DNA from 3 places in the Halomonas sp. AOP43-A1-21 genome. Region 2 is predicted to be linked to each of the others. Evidence: predicted binding sites of a transcription regulator. Region 2 holds the regulator's gene; each other region holds the start of a gene.
What was found. Region 2 encodes LexA, which represses DNA repair genes until DNA is damaged. Its sites were predicted from a motif close to TACTGTNTANNTANACAGTA; they were not measured.
Positions count from the first base shown of each region.

Region 1: ACT3R7_RS03245 (LexA family protein) is a predicted target of LexA. The motif match lies at 2,126-2,145, and genes of this name have one in related genera.
Region 3: ACT3R7_RS09510 (LexA family protein) is a predicted target of LexA. The motif match lies at 2,571-2,590, and genes of this name have one in related genera.

Region 1 is NZ_JBQSWC010000003.1:189,650-196,709, reverse strand. It holds gene ACT3R7_RS03250 (Y-family DNA polymerase) at 168-1,442, opposite strand; gene ACT3R7_RS03245 (LexA family protein) at 1,439-1,888, opposite strand; gene ACT3R7_RS03240 (SOS response-associated peptidase) at 2,316-2,972, shown strand; gene ACT3R7_RS03235 (hypothetical protein) at 3,250-3,675, shown strand; gene ACT3R7_RS03230 (LysR family transcriptional regulator) at 3,967-4,953, opposite strand; gene ACT3R7_RS03225 (ABC transporter substrate-binding protein) at 4,977-6,071, shown strand; gene ACT3R7_RS03220 (FecCD family ABC transporter permease) at 6,068-7,060, shown strand, end outside.
Region 2 is NZ_JBQSWC010000015.1:49,299-56,358, forward strand. It holds gene ACT3R7_RS10145 (ribonuclease J) at 1-1,371, opposite strand, end outside; gene purU (formyltetrahydrofolate deformylase) at 1,707-2,561, shown strand; gene lexA (transcriptional repressor LexA) at 2,711-3,385, opposite strand; gene ACT3R7_RS10160 (TetR/AcrR family transcriptional regulator) at 3,703-4,380, shown strand; gene ACT3R7_RS10165 (L,D-transpeptidase) at 4,358-4,885, shown strand; gene nagZ (beta-N-acetylhexosaminidase) at 4,961-5,965, shown strand; gene ACT3R7_RS10175 (hypoxanthine-guanine phosphoribosyltransferase) at 6,018-6,596, shown strand; gene ppsR (posphoenolpyruvate synthetase regulatory kinase/phosphorylase PpsR) at 6,623-7,060, opposite strand, start outside.
Region 3 is NZ_JBQSWC010000014.1:16,160-23,219, reverse strand. It holds gene ACT3R7_RS09525 (Smr/MutS family protein) at 1-229, shown strand, start outside; gene ACT3R7_RS09520 (patatin-like phospholipase family protein) at 241-1,254, opposite strand; gene ACT3R7_RS09515 (alpha/beta fold hydrolase) at 1,341-2,243, opposite strand; gene ACT3R7_RS09510 (LexA family protein) at 2,615-3,058, shown strand; gene ACT3R7_RS09505 (Y-family DNA polymerase) at 3,055-4,356, shown strand; gene ACT3R7_RS09500 (LBF_2804 family protein) at 4,399-5,541, shown strand; gene ACT3R7_RS09495 (sodium-dependent transporter) at 5,504-6,967, opposite strand.

The DNA of each region.
Region 1 (7,060 bases), on a different contig from region 2:
TGCTTACAAACGCTGTGGTCAATCGCTTACATAAAAATGGCTTGATAAAGGCTAGGGTGAAAGTGTGACGCCCAGGATCGCCGCTTTAGCACGTCGAATGCGTCACAACAGGGATGTGATTATTGGTAGTGAAAAGAGGTAGGAGTGCCAGGGATGGCAGCTCTTTTCTAGGTTTTGGCCACTGCTAGCTCTTCCCAGCGTGTGGTGTAGCGTGGTGTACGGTGCTCGCAACGCAATTCCCAAGCATTCTGTTTGCGAGGCATGCCAATCCGGACGGTATTTTTTCCGTGTTCGCGATTGAGCTTATCGAGCGTGGCCATCAATTTTTCATTACGAGCACGTTTCTCGTCACTGATCGGTTCGGCGAGCAGCCCTAGTTGTTCATTGTCGTGATCGCACAAATCAATGAGCATAATCCCGCATTTTTGGTACCAGATGTCTTTTTTAAAAATTCTTTCTAGCCCTGCCATGGCAGCTTTGATGAGCTCGCGGCTATCATCGGTGGGGTGAGGTAGCGGTATTACTAACCGTTTACTGTAGCTCGGCAGATCTTGCCGAAAGCGATTGGTGTGAACAAACACCATCAATGCCTGCGCCAAGCCGTTTTGTCGTCGTAGCTTTTCACCAGCACGTGATGCGTGCACGCGTAGGGCTTCGTGCAGATCGGTTTTGTTCGTCGTGAGCCGGCCGAAGGAGCGGGACACCATGATCTGTTTTTTTGGTTGGCTCATGTCGTCGAGTGATATGCAGTTTTCGCCCCTCAACTCATAAACCAGACGTTCCATGACCACACTGAAATGGCGCCGCAAATGCTTAGAGCTGGCGGTGCGCAGCTGCCAAGCATTCTCTATGCCTAGAGTATGAAGCCGCGCTGCACTGCGACCTGCTACCCCCCATATCTCATTAACGGGTAGCTGCTCCAGGAATTCCCGGGTGTCGCTGCTGTTAGGGTCCATCATGGCCACGCCATTGAAAACACTTTCTTTTTTAGCGCGGTGATTGGCAATTTTTGCAAGCGTTTTGCTAGTGCTTAAGCCAACGCTAACCGGAATACCTGTATCTCGCTTAACTTGCTGTCGCATTAATTGGCATCGTTCTTCTAATGTGTCTGGTTCAAAGCCCTCAAACGATAGAAATGACTCATCAATGCTATATACATCCACGTGAGGCGTATGCTGTGAGAGAACATCAGTAACGCGGCTGCTCATATCACCGTAAAGCGCATAATTTGAGCTGAGCAATGTGCATTGTCGACGAATATGCGGATCAATCTGATGGGCAGGCATTCCCATTGCCACACCTAAGTTTTTGATTTCTTGCGAACGCGCGACCACGCAGCCGTCGTTATTCGACAAAACGCCGACAGCTTGGCCTTCCAACCTGGGAGCAAAGACTCGTTCGCAGGAGACATAGAAATTATTGCAGTCGACCAAGGCAATCATACGGTGAAACCGGGTGCTAGCGGTTGGATGCTATGGGTGGCCACACCCCAATTGTGACAATCATGCCCAGTGAGAGGGATGGGCTTAAACTCTGGGTTAGAGGCCACCAAATACGGCCGACTGCCCATGATGCTTAGCTTTTTACACGTCAGCTCGCCGTCCACGCTCATGATCACGATATGGCCTGGCTGAGGATTGATAGACCGGTCGACAATTAACAACGCATTATCTTTAATGCCATCGCCTTCCATGGAGGTGCCTTTGGCTCGCAGAAAGAACGTTGCACTAGGGTGCTTAATCAAATGGGCAATAAGATCTAATTCGACCTCGACATAATCGTCTGCGGGACTCGGGAAACCAGCGCGGACTTCGCCACCCGCTAAAGGCAGCCTTAGCGGTCGAGCCATGGTGTCGACGCGTCCAAGAATGGTGAAATGCATACTCATGCCATGCTCCCCATCGCTCGCCATGTGCCTGGTAGATGCACCTCAATGTTTTCAAGCGGTGCGAGTAGCGCGTCTTGTTCAGTCCCCCAAACCGCCAACAACTGCGTACCTTCCTCTCTCAAATCATCCCGTTGAAGAGGAAATCCTCCAACGATAACTGGAAGAGTACGGGGACTACTGAATGGCCGTTGCATAGACCGTGGGTAAGTTTTCTTGCTCATAAGCGCCTCCCTATATAGCTGTTAATATATACAGTATTAAGGGCTGACAATAAGCGATCAGCCTAGTGAATCGCAAGCACTCTTCTTCATTCGTTGGTCTTATCGTGTTGGCAAGCCCACCTTATTTTGACGGTGGTTAGATGAGGGCACCACGATTTTGGTGCGTAGGCTGACTTGGATGGCCAATTCTCGTCTATCCTGCAGCTATGTGCGGACGATTTGCTTTATTCACCCCGATACCTGAGCTGACCAAAAAGGTCGGTGCGGTTATGTCTGAGCGCGACATTCGACCGCGCTACAATGTGGCGCCGGGTACCTGGATCGCGAGCATACGGCAGGCGTCTGAGGACTCTGCTCCCACGCTTGAAGAGGTGTGGTGGGGATTTCGCCCATCGTGGGCCAAAGGGAAAGGCACGCAACCCATAAATGCGCGAGTTGAAACCGTTGCGACTAATAACTTTTTCAAATCGGCATTTGCTAAACACCGGTGCCTCGTACTCGCTGACGGATGGTACGAATGGATCAAGAACACGCCCCCTAAGCAGCCTCATTATCTGTGCCGAAGGGATCGAGAGCCCCTATACTTCGCCGCTATCTACGCAGAACGGGATGATGGAGGTCTAGGATGTGCCATTCTCACCGAGCCAGCTCGAGGCAGTGCTGCCGATGTGCATGACAGGATGCCGTTAATTTTGGACGACGACAGTCTTGAACACTGGCTTGCTACTGACCTGACGGATAAAGAGACAATCCGCAGCATGGTGCGGCATATCGATGCGGGACTAGTTGAACATTGGCCGGTTAGCACGGCTGTTAACAAACCTTCCGAGGGACAAGGTGATGAGCTGATCAATCCTCTCTAGCGTTTCTGATCTTGAGATTGATAGTTTTCCAGCGCTTTTATCTATCCGCTAGGTTGTAGCCATAGGAAGGAAGAACAAATTCAAAGTGAGGAGCCAACAAAGCTATCTCACTGGTAGGTTGAACACCGTAAGGTGGTTAGACGTTATCCATCATCGGCCGCTTATGCATGGCTAGCCTCAAGTACCACGACGATCACTTCCGCGACGGCTAACTTATTAGTATAGCCCCCAGGATAATGGACCAGAGTACATACCCAAAATAAGGGTGCCTAAGATTATGACCACGCCAACTAGTTTGCGCGAAGCTGAGATGGAAGCAAGAGCGCGTCGAGCCGTGATGGAAAGCGGCGATTGGTTAACTGTCGATGAGATATTGCAGTTGCCAGGCGTCCGCTCACGTGGTGATAGTGTTCATCCTGCTCAGTGGAAACAACAAGGTGATATTTTTACTATCAATGACCACGGCACCGATTACTACCCAGCGTTTGGGCTTGAGAAGGATGCTGGCTACCGACCGTATCGCGTCATGTCGAAAATCATCGACATCTTCAAAGAGGATAAAGACGGATGGGGAATGGCCTTTTGGTTTCAGTCGATAAACAGCTATCTTGGCGGGCTAAGGCCCCGGGATCTGATAGCTACAGACCCTGATCTCGTTATTGATGCCGCTCTAGATGAGGTGCGAGGAGTCACACATGGATAGTGAGTAGACCAATATGGGGTAGTGGCAATAACAATCGACACGCTTCAAACGAGCAAAAAAGATAATCAGAGCTCCCCCTAAAGGTGACTTAAGTTATTATGAAGAGCTATCCGTGGAAAGGGGCTATGTCATGTGCAATGGGTCGCCCGCTATACCCCCATAGGGCCATGCCTTTACCGGCGTTGATGTTAGTCTGAATATGCTCACGTGGGTTTAATAACCATTATTTGCGAGGCTACTCATGTCAGCATCAGCCATTTCGCCTCAAAAGCATAGGAATAATGGGCGCGACTACCTGATAGCAGAGGTAATCCATGCTTCACTAAAAGCCTGAGAAATTTGACTCCCCATCATGTATGAGTGACGCCAAAAGCAACCTAATTCACGCTCTGCCGATAAAGCGGGAGGAAGCTCCATCACTGCTAAATGATCCGGTAAATGTACATCTCTTACCCAGCCATACGGCAATAATGCATGACCATAACCTGCGGCAACTAAAGCCATTCGATGCTCAACACCAAGGCCATATGTACGAGTCAAGCCGGAGCTTAATAATTTACTTAAGCCTTCAGTAATTAGCGATGGAACAAAATCATCCTCGCTAAGTGGTAGTAATCCAGGCTCACAGAGCATAAGAGGATGGAGTTCAGGCTGAAGTTTATCGGCTCGCACTAGTAAGACAAAGTGTTCCTTGAATAAGCTTGTATATGCCATCCCCTCAGGAACCGACTGTGCTGCACTAATTAGCAAATCAATTTCACGGTTCTGTAAACGCCGTAACAGACCTTGATGCTTGCCACTAACCAACTCGACTTTAGTTTTACCTGAACGGTGAGCACAAATCTGGATAATCCGTAACAAGTTATCCGGTGCCAGTGAGGAAATCACTCCAATACGTAAGGTTTGCCCAAAGGGAAGAGCTAAGCCATCATCACGTAACCCCTCAAGCCGAGTCACGCCTTCTAAAATTACGGCGATTAAGTCTAAAACTTCCTTTCCAAAGGCAGTGGGTGTTATTTTACTCCCCCTTTCAAAAATGGGCTGTCCGAGAATTTCCTCTACTTTTTTTACTTGATAAGACAAGCCCGAGGTCGAAATACCCATGTCTATGGCCGCATAACGAAAACTACGTTTCATTGCGACGGCCTCAACTAAAAGCAAGTCACGCACAGACACTGCTGCTAGCTTGTTCGAAATTACTTCACGCACCGTCATAAACATTTCGATTCCAATTGATGAAACACTGGCTATAATATTTTTAATCAAAATGATAGTCAATCTCATTCTTAATTGGAGAGGTTATGACCTCAATACCCCGTTGCTTTGCCGTGCTAGTAGCGACAACTTTGTTATCAGGTAACTTGTCAGCGCAAGAATTTAACTTTACTGATGTAACCGGACAGGAAATTAAGTTAGAAGCCCCTCCTAGACGTATCATTACTCTGCCCAATCCAGCTGCAGCTACCTTCATCGCAATAGATGGTTCTACCGAGCTGTTAGTGGGTATGAATGAGGGCTCTAAACGAGCCTTTGAGAGCGGTATGATGAGCGTTATGTTTCCTGAAGCTGTTGATATCTCCAGTGACATTTTGTCGGAAAACGGTGGTTGGATGCCCAACGTAGAGGCCATCGCAGAACTTAAACCGGATTTAGTCATCCAGTGGGGTGAGCGCGGCGATGATATCGTAGCTCCACTTCGCAATGCAGGTTTGCCCGTTGCTCTAATGGTAGGCGGTGGCAATGCGGGTACAGAAGAGCTGGCCCGAGCCAATATGAAAATGGTGGCTGATATCACGGGTAATACTGAAAAACTGTCAAAGCTTATTGATTGGCGTGACCGTGTACAAAGTGAAATTACTACTGGTTTAAAACAAGTAGGCTTTCATGCAACACCAAGCATTTTGCATTTGCGCTCTGCCAAATCCAAGTTGACTGCTACTGGTGAGAAAAGTTATCAACAAACCTTCATCGAGCTGGTTGGCGCTAAAAATGTAGCTCAAGGAGCTGGCGTACAAAGCACTGTTAGCGTGGAACAGATTCTTGAATGGAACCCAGATATTATCTTACTTTCCGCAGCAGAGACGGATGCTGGATTAGAAGCGATATACGACGACCCATTACTTTCTCGCTTAAATGCCGCCGTACAAAAACGCGTTTATAAGACACCTCAAGGTGGATATATCTGGGATAGTGCTTCCCATGAAAGCCCCTACACATGGATGTGGCTGGCCAATCTTACTCATCCCGATATTTTCTCTTTTGACCTACGTCACGAATTAAAAGAAGGCTTCAAATTACTTTATAACTTTGACCTATCGGATGAGCAGATAGATCGAATTCTGCGTATTGCTATGAACGGCGACAGTCACGGTTATCAAGTGTTTCGTAAACAATGAACACATATACGCGATCGATTCACTCGTCCTCAGAAATGGTTGAGCCAGTTACCCTGAGCACTTGGCGTGCTAGTCATTGGCCTCTTTTGTCCCTACTGCTTATAGCGACTGTGCTAATCGGGCTATCAGTAGGTCGATACAGCGTAGCGCTAGATGAGATTGTAGCCATCCTATATGCAGCCTTACGAGGTGATAACTCACAGCATATGGATGCGTTGGTGATCTTGAATGTACGCTTGCCGCGCATATTATTGGCAGGAGTATGTGGGGCTGGGCTTGCCATCTGCGGGGTAGCCTTACAAACCTTATTTCGTAACCCTCTCGTTTCACCTAAAGTGCTAGGTTTATCCTCAGGTTCAGCATTAGGAGGATCACTGGCAATTTTGGCTGGAGTAGGGGGGCCGCTACTGATGGGGGCTACGTTTGTATCAGCATTTGCTGCTCTGTTTTTAGTAGTGCTGATTTCAAATATGGCGGGTCGTACTTTGATGACTATTGTGCTTGCTGGAATTGTTATTGATGCTTTATTTGCAGCAGGTATTTCGTTAGTTCAATATGCCGCGGATCCAGAAACGAGTTTACCTGCCATCGTCTTTTGGCTGATGGGAAGCTTTGCAACGGCGAGTTGGGAAAAATTTGCACAAACTGCTCCTATACTCATTGCCAGCATTTACCTACTGAATAGAATGCGCTATCGCATTGCTGTACTCGCTATGGGTGACGACGAAGCTAAGTCGTTTGGCATCCATGTTGCACGCTCCCGGATGATCGTCTTCGCGTTGATTTCTATCATTATCGGCGCCTGCGTAACCGCATCGGGCGTAGTGGGGTGGGTAGGACTCGTAATCCCACACTTTGCTCGTATGTTAGTAGGCGAAGATCACCGCCGGCTCTATTTCACGAGTCTTATGCTGGGTGCCACTTTCATGATTTTGACTGATACGTTGGCTCGTAGTTTAACTGCTGCAGAGATTCCTTTAGGCGTACTC
Region 2 (7,060 bases):
GCGGCCTATGCGCCACCAGCCTGTCTCACTAGCCGTGACCGGTAGCGCAAGGTACAAACTGCCTCGGCGGGCCGTGGCTTTAGCGTTTTCCAAGCCTGGATGTGGCACAACACTATTTTGATTAACGATGCAGGGTGGTTGGGGGTGGCGCGCTTCACAGCGGAGCCCCTGACCATCCAGCACGATAATGTCGCCATTCACGGGCGCTAAAGGCGCGCTAATATCAAGGGCTTGGGCAATGGCCTGATGCGCCTGCTGATGGCGAGCCTCGCCGTGTACCGGGATAAGGTGTTTTGGCCGTACCCACTGATAAAACTTGGTTAGTTCTTCCTGCGCCGGGTGCCCGGTAGCATGCAGCTCCGGGTGATTTATCTCATCAAAAATCGTCACCCCTAACTGCTTTAGACGCCGTTTTAGCTGCTCAATTGGGCGTTCGTTACCCGGAATGGTTTTGGCGGAGAAAATAACGTTATCGCCGGGCTCAAGGTCAATAAACGGATGGCGCCCCTGAGCAAGCCTTTGCAGGGCTGCACGCGGTTCACCCTGGCTGCCTGTAGCGATAATGACCACTTCATCTGGAGGTAAATAGCCAAGATCATGCGATGGAACGAGGGCTGGCAAGTCATCCATATAGCCAAGGCCTCGTGCAACACCCACCATCCGCTCCATTGAGCGACCCATTAAACTAATTCGGCGTCCACACTGGTGCGCCGCCCGGCCAATGGCTAATACTCGCGCTAGGTTGCTTGCAAAGCAGGAGACCACCACGCGGCCCTTGCATTCGCCCAAGGTTTTAGACAGCGCTTTAGCCACATCGCCTTCACTGCCCGAGTGACCCGGCAGAGGAGCATTAGTTGAATCCCCAACCACTAAATCAACCGGGGCGAGCGCCCGAAAATGGGCCGCATTAATGGGGTCACCAATAAGGGGGTTAGGATCCAGCTTCCAGTCACCGGTATGCAGTACGCGGTAGCCGCCAATCAGTATCATCAGCGCGCAGCTTTCAGGAATCGAATGGGTCAGAGGCATGTAGCGTACCGAAAACGGCGTGCTTTCCATTGCTTCGCCGGGCTCGATTACCTTGATGGCCGTACTGCTTAACTGATGTTCGGCGAATTTTAAGCGTAACAGGCCTGCGGCTAGCGGCGTTGCATAAATTGGACAGTTCCACTTGGGCCATAGCCAGGCAACCGCGCCAATATGGTCTTCGTGGCCATGGGTGATAAATAGCGCCTGGGGAGTGATGCCCAGGGCCTCCGGGGTATCCAGATTGGGCACTTGAAGTGGTGAATTGGGCAGATCCTGGCGAATCATCATGCCGCAGTCGACCGCGATCCAATGATCGTCGTATCCATATAGCGTTAGATTCATGCCGATTTCACCACACCCACCCAGCGGCAGTAGGCGCAGAGGAGGGCGACGGCGGGGACGAAGTTGAACGCGTGGTGGATGCATCAGTTATGAAAAGCCTAAAAAGTAATGCCTTAACTATACGGGAAGGCAGGGGCGGCTAACAATGACCATGGCATATGAGGCCGGTGCTTCGTGAAAGGTGTTCCGGTACACTAGGCGGTCTTTATTGTCGGCGCAGTGCTAGGTCTGTTCGCTGCGCCGTTGAACTGCCTTTGGCATTATCCTTTGTATGATCCATTGAGCTAACTACTGCATTACGTCAAAAGTATTTCGCAGATCAAAGAGTATCCCGTATGTCTCATTATTATCGTTTGGTCGTTTCCTGCCCTGATCAGGTAGGCATTGTTGCTCGTGTATCAAGTTTTATAGCTCAGCAGGGCGGTTCGATTACCGAAGCCAGCCAGCACTCTGACTTGCAAACGGGCCGGTTTTTTATGCGTTACGAAATATTGGCTGATTCACTAGGGATGTCCGCTGAAACGTTGCGCAGTGCCTTTGAACCGATCGCTCAAGAGTTTTCTATGCAATGGTCGCTGGTCGATACTCAAAAGCGCCGTCGGGTGGTACTGATGGTCTCGCGTGAGTCCCATTGCCTGGTGGATCTGCTGTATCGCTGGCAGGCGGGTGAGCTGGATTGCGATATCGCCGGTGTGATTTCCAATCACGAAGACATGCGTTCAATCGCCGAGTGGTACGGTATTCCTTATCACCATGTGCCGGTTGATCCGAACAATAAAGAAGCGTCGTTTGCCCAAGTGAAAGAGCATATCGATCATGCGCGCGCGGATTGCATCGTGCTGGCACGTTATATGCAGATTCTGCCGCCGTCACTATGCGAGCGGTATGCCGGTCAGGTGATCAATATTCACCACAGCTTCCTGCCCTCTTTTGCGGGTGCCAAGCCTTATCATCAGGCCTATGAGCGCGGTGTAAAACTGATTGGTGCGACCTGTCACTATGTGACCGAGGAGCTGGATGCGGGGCCGATTATCGAGCAGGATATCCATCGCGTGAGCCATTGCCATACACCCACTGATCTGGTTCGTTTTGGCCGCGATGTGGAAAAAGCCGTGCTGGCACGTGGCTTGCGCTGGCACCTGGAAGACCGCGTATTGATTCACGGTAATAAGACGGTGGTATTCAGCTAAACGCCCGTAGTTGCGTTTAAGCCAAAAAAAAGCGGGTGGCCATGGAAATGGCCACCCGCTTGAAAGCTATCAAGACGCTGTATTCTCTGTTCTTAAGAAATTATATTCTTAACACGATGCTCTGCCGCCAACTCACCACAAGCGGTACATTAGCCGAGTGCTTGACCGTTGCCGCCCCGGATAACGCCCACCCCGACGCCTTCAATATCCAGTGACTGAGTGCGCAAGTCGATTTCGATAGGGGCAAAATCAGCGTTTTCGGCCATTAACGTTACCTGATGGCCCTGACGCTTAAAGCGCTTCACGGTAACTTCATCTTCCAGGCGCGCGACAACGATCTGCCCGTCACGTACGCGGTCAGTGCGATGCACTGCCAGCAAGTCGCCTTCAAGAATGCCAACATCCTTCATCGACAGGCCGCGCACACGCAGCAGGTAGTCGGCCTTGGGCGTGAAGTACTCTGCTGGCAGCGGGCAGTAGCGGTCAATGTGTTCAGCCGCCAAGATGGGGCTGCCCGCGGCAACTTCGCCAATAACGGGCAAGCCGGCCGGGGGAAGATCACTATTGGCCGCCACAGGAGCAGGCGAATCGCTCACTTCCTGAACATCCTGGTTAGGCAGACGAATCCCGCGTGATGTATTGCGAATAATGCGGATCACACCCTTGCGCTCAAGCGCGCGCAAATGCTCTTCAGCAGCATTGGGCGATTTAAACCCTAGCGCTTTGGCAATTTCTGCGCGAGTGGGTGGATATCCGAATTCACCCATGGTTTTTACGATAAAATCAAAAACATGCTGTTGACGTGCTGTGAGTGGTCGAGACATACCAAACTCCATAAACGATAAAAGACAGTCGGTATCTGCCTGCTTGAACAATATGTGTTTAAGTATACAGTATGTTCCTCTGTCCAGTACACGGATAAAAATAGTGCTTAATAGAGGTTAGACAAGGACCTGGCGTCATTTGGCTAACGGCTAGGCTCAAACGTCAGCCGACCCCAATTCAGCGATGAGGTGTTTGAATTAACTTTAATGAGTTTTCTCATCGATTACAGGAGCTTCTCGTATCTAGGATTGAGCCCGTTAGGGTTATGGCATACTATTTCGGCATGTTTTAAACACTCGTTTTTCTGGAGGCCGAAATGGCACAATCTGATACGGTGTCGCGTATTCTTGATACCGCTGAGGTGCTGTTTGCAGAGCGTGGTTTTGCTGAAACGTCGCTGCGCAACATCACTAGCAAAGCCCGGGTCAATTTAGCGGCCGTCAACTATCACTTTGGCTCTAAAAAAGCCTTGATTCAGGCGGTCTTCTCACGCTATCTGGATCCCTTCACTCTGCGCTTTCATACTGCGCTCGACGAGCTAGAAGCTCGCTATACCGATAGCCATATCCCGTTGGAGGAACTGCTCGAAACCATGGCAACAACGGTGCTGGCAGTGCCCGCTGAGCGCAATAGTCTAAAAGTGTTTATGCGCTTGCTCGGGCTGGCCTATAGCCAGGCTCAAGGGCATTTACGGCGTCATATTCAAGAGCAGTATGGCGAGGTGTTCGCGCGCTTTACTGAGCTGGTCCGCCAGGCCACGCCGGATCTTCCTGATTCAGAACGCTTCTGGCGGCTACACTTTATGCTGGGTACCGTCATCTTTACCTTGTCGGGTCTGGATGCTCTACGGGATATTGCGGCTAAAGATTATCAAGAACAGGTCACCGTGCGTGATCTGGTACGTCGCTTGCGGCCAGTGGTCGTCGCCGCCATGAACGCGCCATTACCTCCGGCTGTAGAAGAGGGGCATCATGCGAACGCCAACGCTAGCTGAGCTGCCACCTAGCCAAACTGGCTGGATCGAGATTGATACCGATACACAGCAGTTGCGTTGGTGGCAGGGGCAAAAGGTGTGCTTTGAATGCGAAATATCGTCAGGCAAAGCGGGTGTAGGCCAACAGGAAGGTAGCGGTCAAACGCCACATGGCTGGCACTATGTGCGAGCGGCGATTGGCAAGGACCTGCCGATCAACGCGGTGTTTAGAGGTCGACGTTTTACCGGCGAGGTGTTTTCAACGCCGCTGGCCGAAGCAAACCCGACGCGTGACTGGATTTTGACACGCATTTTATGGTTGTGCGGTCTGGAGCGGGGATTCAACCGCGCAGGCTCGGTTGATTCTCAGCGCCGCTATATCTATTTGCACGGTACACCACCCAATCAGCCAATGGGAATGCCGGCTTCCCATGGCTGTATACGCTTACGCAATCAGGATCTGCTGTATGTCTTTGAGCGCGCGCTGCCTGGCACCCCCGTATGGCTTCATGGCAGCGATCAATAGCGGTCGCGGGTAAGGTTTTTTGACTCTGAGCGTTGATCGTCTAAAATCACCGGCCCTTTTGTTGGATCCATGATAATGACTCAACCTATTGGCCCGGTCATGCTCGACCTGGAAGGGCCGCGATTGAACAGCGCTGAAAAGCGCTTACTGCTTGAACCCGCCGTTGGTGGCGTCATTCTGTTTGCCCGTAATGTGGAAGACGCCTACCAGGTGCGCAAGCTGTGCAGTGATATCCGGCGTGTGCGCGGTGATCTGCTGCTGGCGGTAGACCAAGAGGGAGGCCGCGTTCAACGCATTAAAAAGGGGCTTACCCGGCTGCCAGCCATGGCCCGCATTGGTGAGCGCTATGTTCAGGACCCCGAAGAAGGCACCTTGCTTGCCATTGATGCGGGCTGGCTGCTAGGTATGGAAATGGCCGCGTGCGGGCTGGATATCAGTTTTGCGCCGGTACTCGATGTCGATAGCGGCATTTCCAGCGTGATAGGCGATCGTAGCTTTAGTGGTGACCCTCACCACGTAGCCCAACTAGGCGCGGCCTTTGTGGAAGGCTTGCACCAGGCAGGTATGGCGGCGGTAGGTAAGCATTTTCCTGGTCACGGCGGTGTAGCCGCAGATTCCCACGTTGCCTTGCCTGTCGATGAGCGTTCAATGGAGACGATTAAGCAACGCGACCTTGTCCCCTTTGAACGACTTGCCCCTAAGCTTGATGGCATCATGCCCGCGCATGTGATTTATCGAGCGTTTGATACACGCCCGGCGGGTTTTTCACCCAGCTGGCTGGGCATGCTGCGTGAATCGCTGGGCTTTAAAGGCTGCATTTTTTCAGATGATTTAAGTATGGCGGGCGCTCACGAAGCGGGCGAGCCACGTGAACGTGCCGCTGCTGCGCTCGCGGCTGGTTGCGATATGTTGTTGGTGTGTAACGACCGCGCCGCTGCCCTGGATGTGATAGATGCCTGCCAGGGGGTTGCCAATAAGCGACCTGCAAAACTGCGCTATGGGCGTGCACGCCCTGATTTGGATGCGCTGACGGCGCTGGGGCGCTGGCGACGAACGCATGCCAAGCTCGAAGCGCTCTAATCCCACCTGATTTTTCTTTTCGTAATACTGCTACTTTTTGGGGAGTAACCCAATGTCTAAACTGGATAAAGAGGCCCTTGAGTCGCTGGACTCGATGCGCCAGCTCATGGATACCGCCGACTGTTTGATTTCCCAGCAGCAGGTTGAGCGCGCTCTAGATCGCATGGCCGAAGCGATCACCAAGGATTTAGGCGATAAGCTGCCGGTTTTTTATTGTGTTATGAACGGTGGATTAATCACAACCGGCCATTTGCTGACCCGCTTGGGCTTTCCGCTGGAAGTCGACTACCTACACGCTACGCGTTACCGCAACGAGCTGCGTGGCGGCGAGCTTTTTTGGCGCGTGTCGCCTGAAGTACCGATGGCTGGACGGCATGTAGTGATCGTGGATGACATTCTGGATGAAGGGTCGACGCTCGCCGCGATACTTGGCTATTGCAAAGAAGCCCAGGCTGCCAGCGTGACGACGGCGGTACTGGTGGATAAGCAGCATGATCGAAAAGCGGTGCCGGGCTTGAAAGCTGATTACTGCAGCTTAGAAGTCGCGGACCGCTATGTCTTTGGTTTCGGGATGGATTACAAAGGCTACTGGCGTAACGCCCCGGGTATCTTCGCCCCTAAAGGAATGTAGTTGTAACTGTGTTATTCAATGTCGGCTTAGCGAGGGGAGAAACGCCGCGCTAAGCCGGTCTCTGCAATCATCCGTGTCGAGATTTCTTCCACAGAAAAGCGCGTCGCATCGATAAACGGGATATGCATAATCCGGTAAAGCGCTTCGGCCTGTTCGACTTCCTGCAAACACTGATCCATTGAGCTATAGCGGCTGTTCGGCCGACGTTCATTGCGTATGGCGGATAGCCTGCGGGCATCGATAGTTAAACCAAACAGCTTGCGCCGGTGTGGTGCTAATGCCTTGGGCAGCTTGAGCGTGCCGTCTTCGTCAAGGTCGTCCTCGGTAAGCGGGTAGTTAGCCGCTCGAATGCCAAACTGAAGCGCCAAATAAAGCGACGTGGGCGTTTTTCCGCAGCGCGATACGCCTACCAGAATAATATCGGCTTTATCGTATTGGTGCGTGCGGGCGCCATCGTCGTTATC
Region 3 (7,060 bases), on a different contig from region 2:
CCGTACAGAACTTGAAAGCTTTCTGCGCGATGCGGCAAGTCAGGGTTTACGCTGTGTTCTGGTCGTTCACGGCAAGGCGTGGGGCAGCACCTCTGACTTCCCGGTGCTTAAAAGCCATACCAATACCTGGCTGCGTGAATGGCCGGGCGTGCTGGCATTCTGCTCTGCGGTTGATATCGATGGTGGCACCGGTGCGGTTTATATCCTGTTACGTAAGCGAGGCCCGTAGGCCCACGCGACTTACTCCGCAGCATCCGACGCAATGCTTGGCATGCGTCGCTCTAACGCTTCATCGGCCAAGTGCCGCCCCAGGCAAATTAACTCCTTGGCCCGATGAAACTCATGCGTACTGCACACCGTTTTGGGTATCTCGATCAGTACATCCGGCGGGTAGCCAGCAATTTTATACTTAGCCAACGCCGCCTGGGTAATATCGAACGATTCTAAAATCATGCCGAGTCGGCTCCACTCGCGCTTGCCACGGGCTTCAGGCGTCTCTTCTTCACTTTCATCATCCACTCCATTGCCCCCCAGACCGTCCCATAGCCGCTTGGTGGCTTCGCGCATATCACTCATCCAGCCCCCCATATTGGCGTCGCGTTCACGCTCTGAGGCCGTGCGACTATCATTCTCTTCGTGCTCCTTGGGCAGCAGTTCCTCCAGTGACACCGGCTGCGGGCTATGGGCCGTCACGTTAACGGCCACTACTAGGTCAGCACGGTGAGCCGCGATGACCGGCATGATGGGCAGGGGATTAAGCAGCCCGCCATCAACTAACATTTGATCACCCGTACTGACTGGGGTAATCACCCCAGGAATAGCAATGGAGGCCCGGATAGCGTGCAACAGCGGGCCGTTTTGAAACCATACCTCTCGCTGGCGAACCAAGTCGGTGGCAATCGTGGTAATAGGGATAGGCAGATCCTCAATCAGTACATCGCCCACCAACGCCTCCAACTTGTGCATCACCTTGTTGGCGCGCATGGCCCCCATGGGACTCCAGGTCATATCGATAAGCCTGAGCACATCGAGATAATCCAGAGTACAGACCCACTCCCGGTATTCGGGCAGTTTTCCCGAGGCGTAGATACCGCCAATCAGTGCGCCCATCGAGCACCCGGCGATGGAAATAATCTCAAAACCGCGTGCTTCCAGCGCTTCGATCACACCAATATGTGCGTAGCCACGTGCCCCACCGCTTCCCAATACCAGGGCGACCTTTTTGCCATTGCCAGTGCGCGTCAGTTGGTTCATTGCTTATCCTTGTCTTTCTTATGCCTGCCCGCTTTGTTGTATTGATACGTGCTCTGAATCGTCGATACCCAATAACCTGCCTTGCGCTAAGCCGTGGCCGTTTGCCAATGGGCAGCGACGACTTCCGCCACGGCGGCAACGGCCTTGGGCTCCAGATGCAGGTGATGCCCGCCCGGTAACACGTGGCGCGTAAGACACTTAACCGCCTGGCGCGCCTGCACAGCCCACTCGCGTTCGCCTAAAATACCCCGTTCGCCCTCAATCAAGAGCATCGGCGCCTGGATACAGGTCAACTGGGCCAGCACCTGTTCTGGAGTAAAGCGTACCAACGAGGGTTTTAGCAACCGGCTATCGGTGCGCATTTGTATATAACCATCGGCGGTAGCTTCGGTATTACGCTCAACCAGCGGTATTGCCGTTACGCTATCCAGTGTGGTTACTCCGCCGGCGACCCGAGCGGCAACCGCGCTTTCTATATCGGCATAGCGCGGCGCACGGGAAAGCGGCCGTCGGTAAGCCATCAAGCCTTTGCGTAGCTGGTTGGCGGTTTCTACTGCTGGCGTATTCAACGCCCCCAGCCCATCAATCAGCGTCAACTGAGCAACGCGCTCCGGCATGGTGGCCGCCACTAGGCAAGCGACGGCTGCTCCCATCGAGTGGGCCAATAGTGACGCCTGCTCGATACCTAGCGTGTCCATCGCATCAAGCACGTCATGGCAGTAATCCCACAGCGCATAGTCACTGCCCGCCGGAATATGTTTTGAATGCCCATGGCCACGGAAGTCGATTGCTACAATGCGGATATCCAGCACTTCGGCCAGTCGCGGCGCCAGGCGGGTAAAGCTTGCCGCGTTATCCAGCCAGCCGTGCAGCGCTAACCACACGGGGGCATCCTGGCGGCCCCAGCTCAGCGCCGCCAGGCGGCTTTGGGCAAGTACTAGCGCTTGCCCAGCACGGCGATTCGTCCACGCAGACGTTGTTTCAGACATAAGTCATTTCCTGGCCAAGCGACAGTCTTGCGAATGAGCAAGCGTGGCCTAGCCGTTTTTCGATATAGGAGAAGCGTCGCGCATTTTCAAGCAATGCATAGATGACGGTCTAAGCGACAAACGTTACCATGCCAGGCGCAATTCTTCCGCCGCTTTATACCCTTCTATCGATTAATGGTGACCCTATGAAACCTCGTCGCGATACGCGTGCCCGCAACCTTGTTTTCCTGATTGCGGTGGTTAGCGCGGTAGTCGTTGGCCTGTGGCTTGCACGCTAAGTTAGTCTGATCGACGCTCAGCGCTTGCAATTTATACCTCACGAATAAATACTGTATATAAATACATATTTAATTTCAGTGAGGATGCCGACGATGCTGTTTCCGCCATCGCCTGTCGCGCCAACCTTGCCGTTAACCTCTCAGCCGCTGCCTTACTCCTCCTTGCAAGGCCGCGCTGGCTTTAGCGGCTTTCCATCGCCAGCGCAGGATTACGAGCCACGTACGCTCGACCTCAATACGCGGTTGATCAAAAATCCTACCCAAACGTTTTATCTCTCGGCGACCGGCGACAGCATGGAAGGCTGGGGGATTTTTGACGGCGATTTACTGGTCGTTGATCGCAGCATCAAGCCCCGTCTGGGGCATATTCTGGTGGCCATGTTCGAAGACGAAGTGCTGATCAAGCGCTATGCGCTTTACCTAGGCACGCCCCATCTCTGCTCTGCACACCCCCACTACCCGCCGCTTCCTCTGGAGGGTACCGATTGCCAGCTATGGGGCGTGGTACGCGCGGTTATCCATGAGTACCTACGATGATCGGCCTGGTAGATGCCAACAACTTTTACGTCAGCTGTGAGCGAGTGTTTGACCCGACCCTGGAAGGTAAAGCAGTCGGCGTCATGTCGAACAACGACGGTTGTATCATCGCCCGCTCTGCTGAGATGAAAGCCATGGACATCCCAATGGGTATTCCCTCTTTCAAGCTTGAAAGCTTGCGCAGGCGTGGCGACATCTACCTGAAGTCATCCAACTACGAGCTGTACGGTGATATGTCGGCAAGGCTGTGCCAGCTGCTGCGCGATACGTGCCCTGCAGTATCGCCCTATTCCATCGATGAAATGTTTATCTATCTGGAGGAGTTCACTGACAAGCAGTGCCAAACCCTGGGCGAATGGCTGAGGCGACGTATCCGGCGTCATTTAGGCTTACCGGTGTGCGTCGGGCTTGCACCAACGCATACGCTGGCCAAGCTGGCTAACCACCTGGCCAAAAAGTCGCCCCATTATCAAGGCGTGTGTCTGCTGAGTGCCCAAAGTGCGTCCACGACGGCATTGCTTAAACAAACGCCGGTGGGTAGCGTCTGGGGTATTGGCCGCAGGCTTGCTGAGCGTCTGGCTATCAACAAGATTCATACCGCCTGGGATTTACGTGAGGCAGATATTCAGCAGTTACGTAAACGCTACTCTGTGGTAATCGCCCGCACAGCGCTTGAGCTACGCGGCACGCCCTGCCTGCATATGAATGCACTCGACCAGCCGCGCCACCGCATCATGACTTCGCGCTCGTTCGGCCAGGCTACCGGCGTCAAAACTGAAGTGCATAATGCCTTGCGCCGCCATGCCCAGCGCAGTGCCGAAAAGCTTCGTGAACAGCGCAGCCTAACCCGTGCGGTGATGATATTTTTAAACACCAACCGCCACCGCCGCGACCAGCCGCAGTACTTTCCCCACGCCATGGTGCCGCTGCCCTCACCTAGCGACGACACGCGCACTATTCTTGGAGCCGTCCACCAAGGGCTCGAGCAGATGTACCGACCAGGCTACAAGTTCATGAAAGCTGGCGTGATGCTGCTTGATTTAGTCGATGCTGAGCAGTACCAGCTCTCGCTGTTGCATCAGCCACCGCGCAACCGTCATCCGTATTTAATGGCCACGCTGGATACTATCAACCAGCGAATGGGGCAAGGCACGATCAGCTTTGGCATGACAGATGCGGACGCCGCCTGGCAGCTGCGCTGCGCGCATCGCTCAAACCGCTATACCACGCGCTGGGACGAGCTGATGCAGGCTGGCACCCACCCCGGTGCTATTCAAGAGTGCGCTGCACGCAAGTAGCCGTTACCCTAGGGAGACTTAAACTAAGGAAATCTTGCTGTTATGCCTTTGGACAGGCCCGATCAAGAATACGCTCCCTCTCCTGGCCTGGCGCAGCGTCTAGCACACCGCTATATCAGCTACCTGCTGACGCGCAACGCGCCCTTGTCCGCGCCCAACCCGCACGCTATCAAGCGGATCAAACGCTGGACGATAGTGTGGGCCGCCATTGCCGGGATTATTTCCGGCACGCTGATTGGGGGTGGCGAGTGGTGGATGAAGCGTATCGCTATTGATGGCTGGTCCGGGATGAGCCTTGGCGAGCAGATACCTTATTGGATCGCCTACTACGCCGTAGTAGGTGTCATCACCGCGATTGAGATAGGCTTTTTGTACTGGAATTCACTGCGCGGGGTTACCCATATTACCCGCCTGGCCGGTTTAGCTTACTCACAGCACAATGCGTTTACGCCCTCTCTGCAGCTAACCGTTCACGGTGTTGCACGTGCTGCGCTTGAATACCCCAGTTCAGGCAATACCATTTACGGCATTAACCCTCATGCATACCTGCATGGCTGGAAGCTGACGCTAAAAGCGCTGCTGTACCGCTTAAAAATTAGCCTGAGCAGTTTTATCCTGCGCGTAGTGATGCGGCGTGTCTTGGGCCGCCTGGCATTACGCGGTTTTATTCCCATGCTGATGGGGCCGCTATACGCTATCTGGAATGCCTGGATTGCCTGGCGCGTATTACATCAAGCCCATCTGATGGCCTATGGTCCGCCGCGTATCGACGCGCTAATGCATGAGTTGAATACTTTATCGCGTGCCCAGCGCCAGTTGATCGTTCAAGGCATTGGCGAGCTCATGATGCGTAACCGCCATCCTCATCCCAATCTGGTGCTGTTACTGTCGCAGCTTTTAGCGTCGCTACCTGAACAGCCGCAAAGTGTGGATATCGATTGGCAACAGGCACTAGGCGACTATGCGCAGTTGGACACACACGAGCGTTCAGCTGTACTCGAAAGCCTGACCCAGGCTGCTATTCTCAGCGGCCCTTATCGCGGGGCGCGCAAGGCGTTTTTACGGGAAGTGTATGCTCGCTGCCAAACGCCGCTGCATGAACAATCAGTTATCACTCAGCAGCAGCGCTGGCTGTCGGGAGAAGAGGTTAGCGTGTCGTTAACGCCTGCTTCAAGCGCGGACTAACAAGCTCACCCAGCACCATCATGGCTAGCAAGATCAACAGTAACCACGGCCAGTGGGCTGAAAAGGTAACGGAATAAAGGCCTAAAGCATCGGCAAAAATAACTAAAATGCCCAGCGGGCTTACGTAGCGCACCATGGCAAGCCACAGCGTATAAGCCAAGGGTGACAACCCCAGCTCAGCACGGAACGTTTCATTCTTGAGCACAAAACCTGCCAGCACCACCGTGCCTAAACCGCCCAGCGGCATCATCCAGCGTGAGGTGATGTAGTCCAGCCAGTCAAAAAAGGTTTTACCCGCCAGCGTCCAATCCGCCCCCAGGTTAAATGACAGCATGGCCGCAGTACTGATCAACCACAGCACAATCCCCGTGCTCCACGCGGCACCGCGACGCGAGAACCCTTTGTTATCGCACAGCCAGGAAACGGTTGCTTCGACCATCGAGATAGAAGACGTCAGCGCCGCCATCGACAGCATGGCAAAAAACAAGATCCCGAACAGCGTTCCCAACGGCATCGCCTGGAAGGCCAGTGGCAGGCTCATAAAGATCAGCCCCGGACCTTCGCCTGGGTCCATACCGTTGGCAAAAATCACCGGGAAGATTGCAAGCCCGGCCATCAGGGCAACCGCCGTATCCGCAATCGCTACGCTGATAGTGGTACGCCCAATGGAAGCGCTCTTGGGCAGGTAGCTTCCGTAGGTAAGAATAGCGCCGGAGGCAAGCGACAGGGTAAAGAACGCATGGCCAAGGGCGGCCAACATGCCCTCGCTTGAAAGGCTACCGGCTTTAAAGGAGAACAAGAAGCTGACAGCATCGCCAAAGCCACCGGAAAATATGCCAAACACAATCAATAGCAGTAGCATGATAACCAGGCCCGGCATCATCCAGCCGACGTTTTTCTCGATTCCTTCCTGAACGCCTTTACCTACAATCACCATGGTGATCAGCGTGACCAGGGTGCTCCAAAAGCCCAGATTGCGCGGATCGTCGTTGTTGGCCCCAAACACGGTGGCCATATCGTCAACGCTGGTACCCGCCAGGCCACCGGTTAGCATCTTCCACAGGTAGGAAAACGACCAGCCCGCCACCACCACGTAAAACGATAGAATCAAAAAGCCGCACAGCATGGCCATCCAGCCAAGCAGCGACCATGCCGATGAACGCCCGGACTCATTCACCACCCGACGAATCGCATCAATGGGACTACCGCGTCCGCGCCGCCCAAAGGCAATCTCGCTCATCATTACCGGTACGCCCACGGCAAAAATGCACGCCAGATACACCAGTACAAACGCGCCGCCGCCATACTCGCCGGTGATATACGGAAATTTCCAGATATTGCCTAGCCCAACGGCAGAGCCCGTTGCCGCTAGCATAAATCCCCAGCGGCCCAGCCACTGGACGCGAGGTTGCTCGGAAGACGCCATGACGATCCTTCTGGTGTGAAAAAAAGCGCTTATCCTAGAGGATTTTGGTTAAAAAGCACAAAACTCTTGTTAACAGTTTTGAAAATGTTTGCC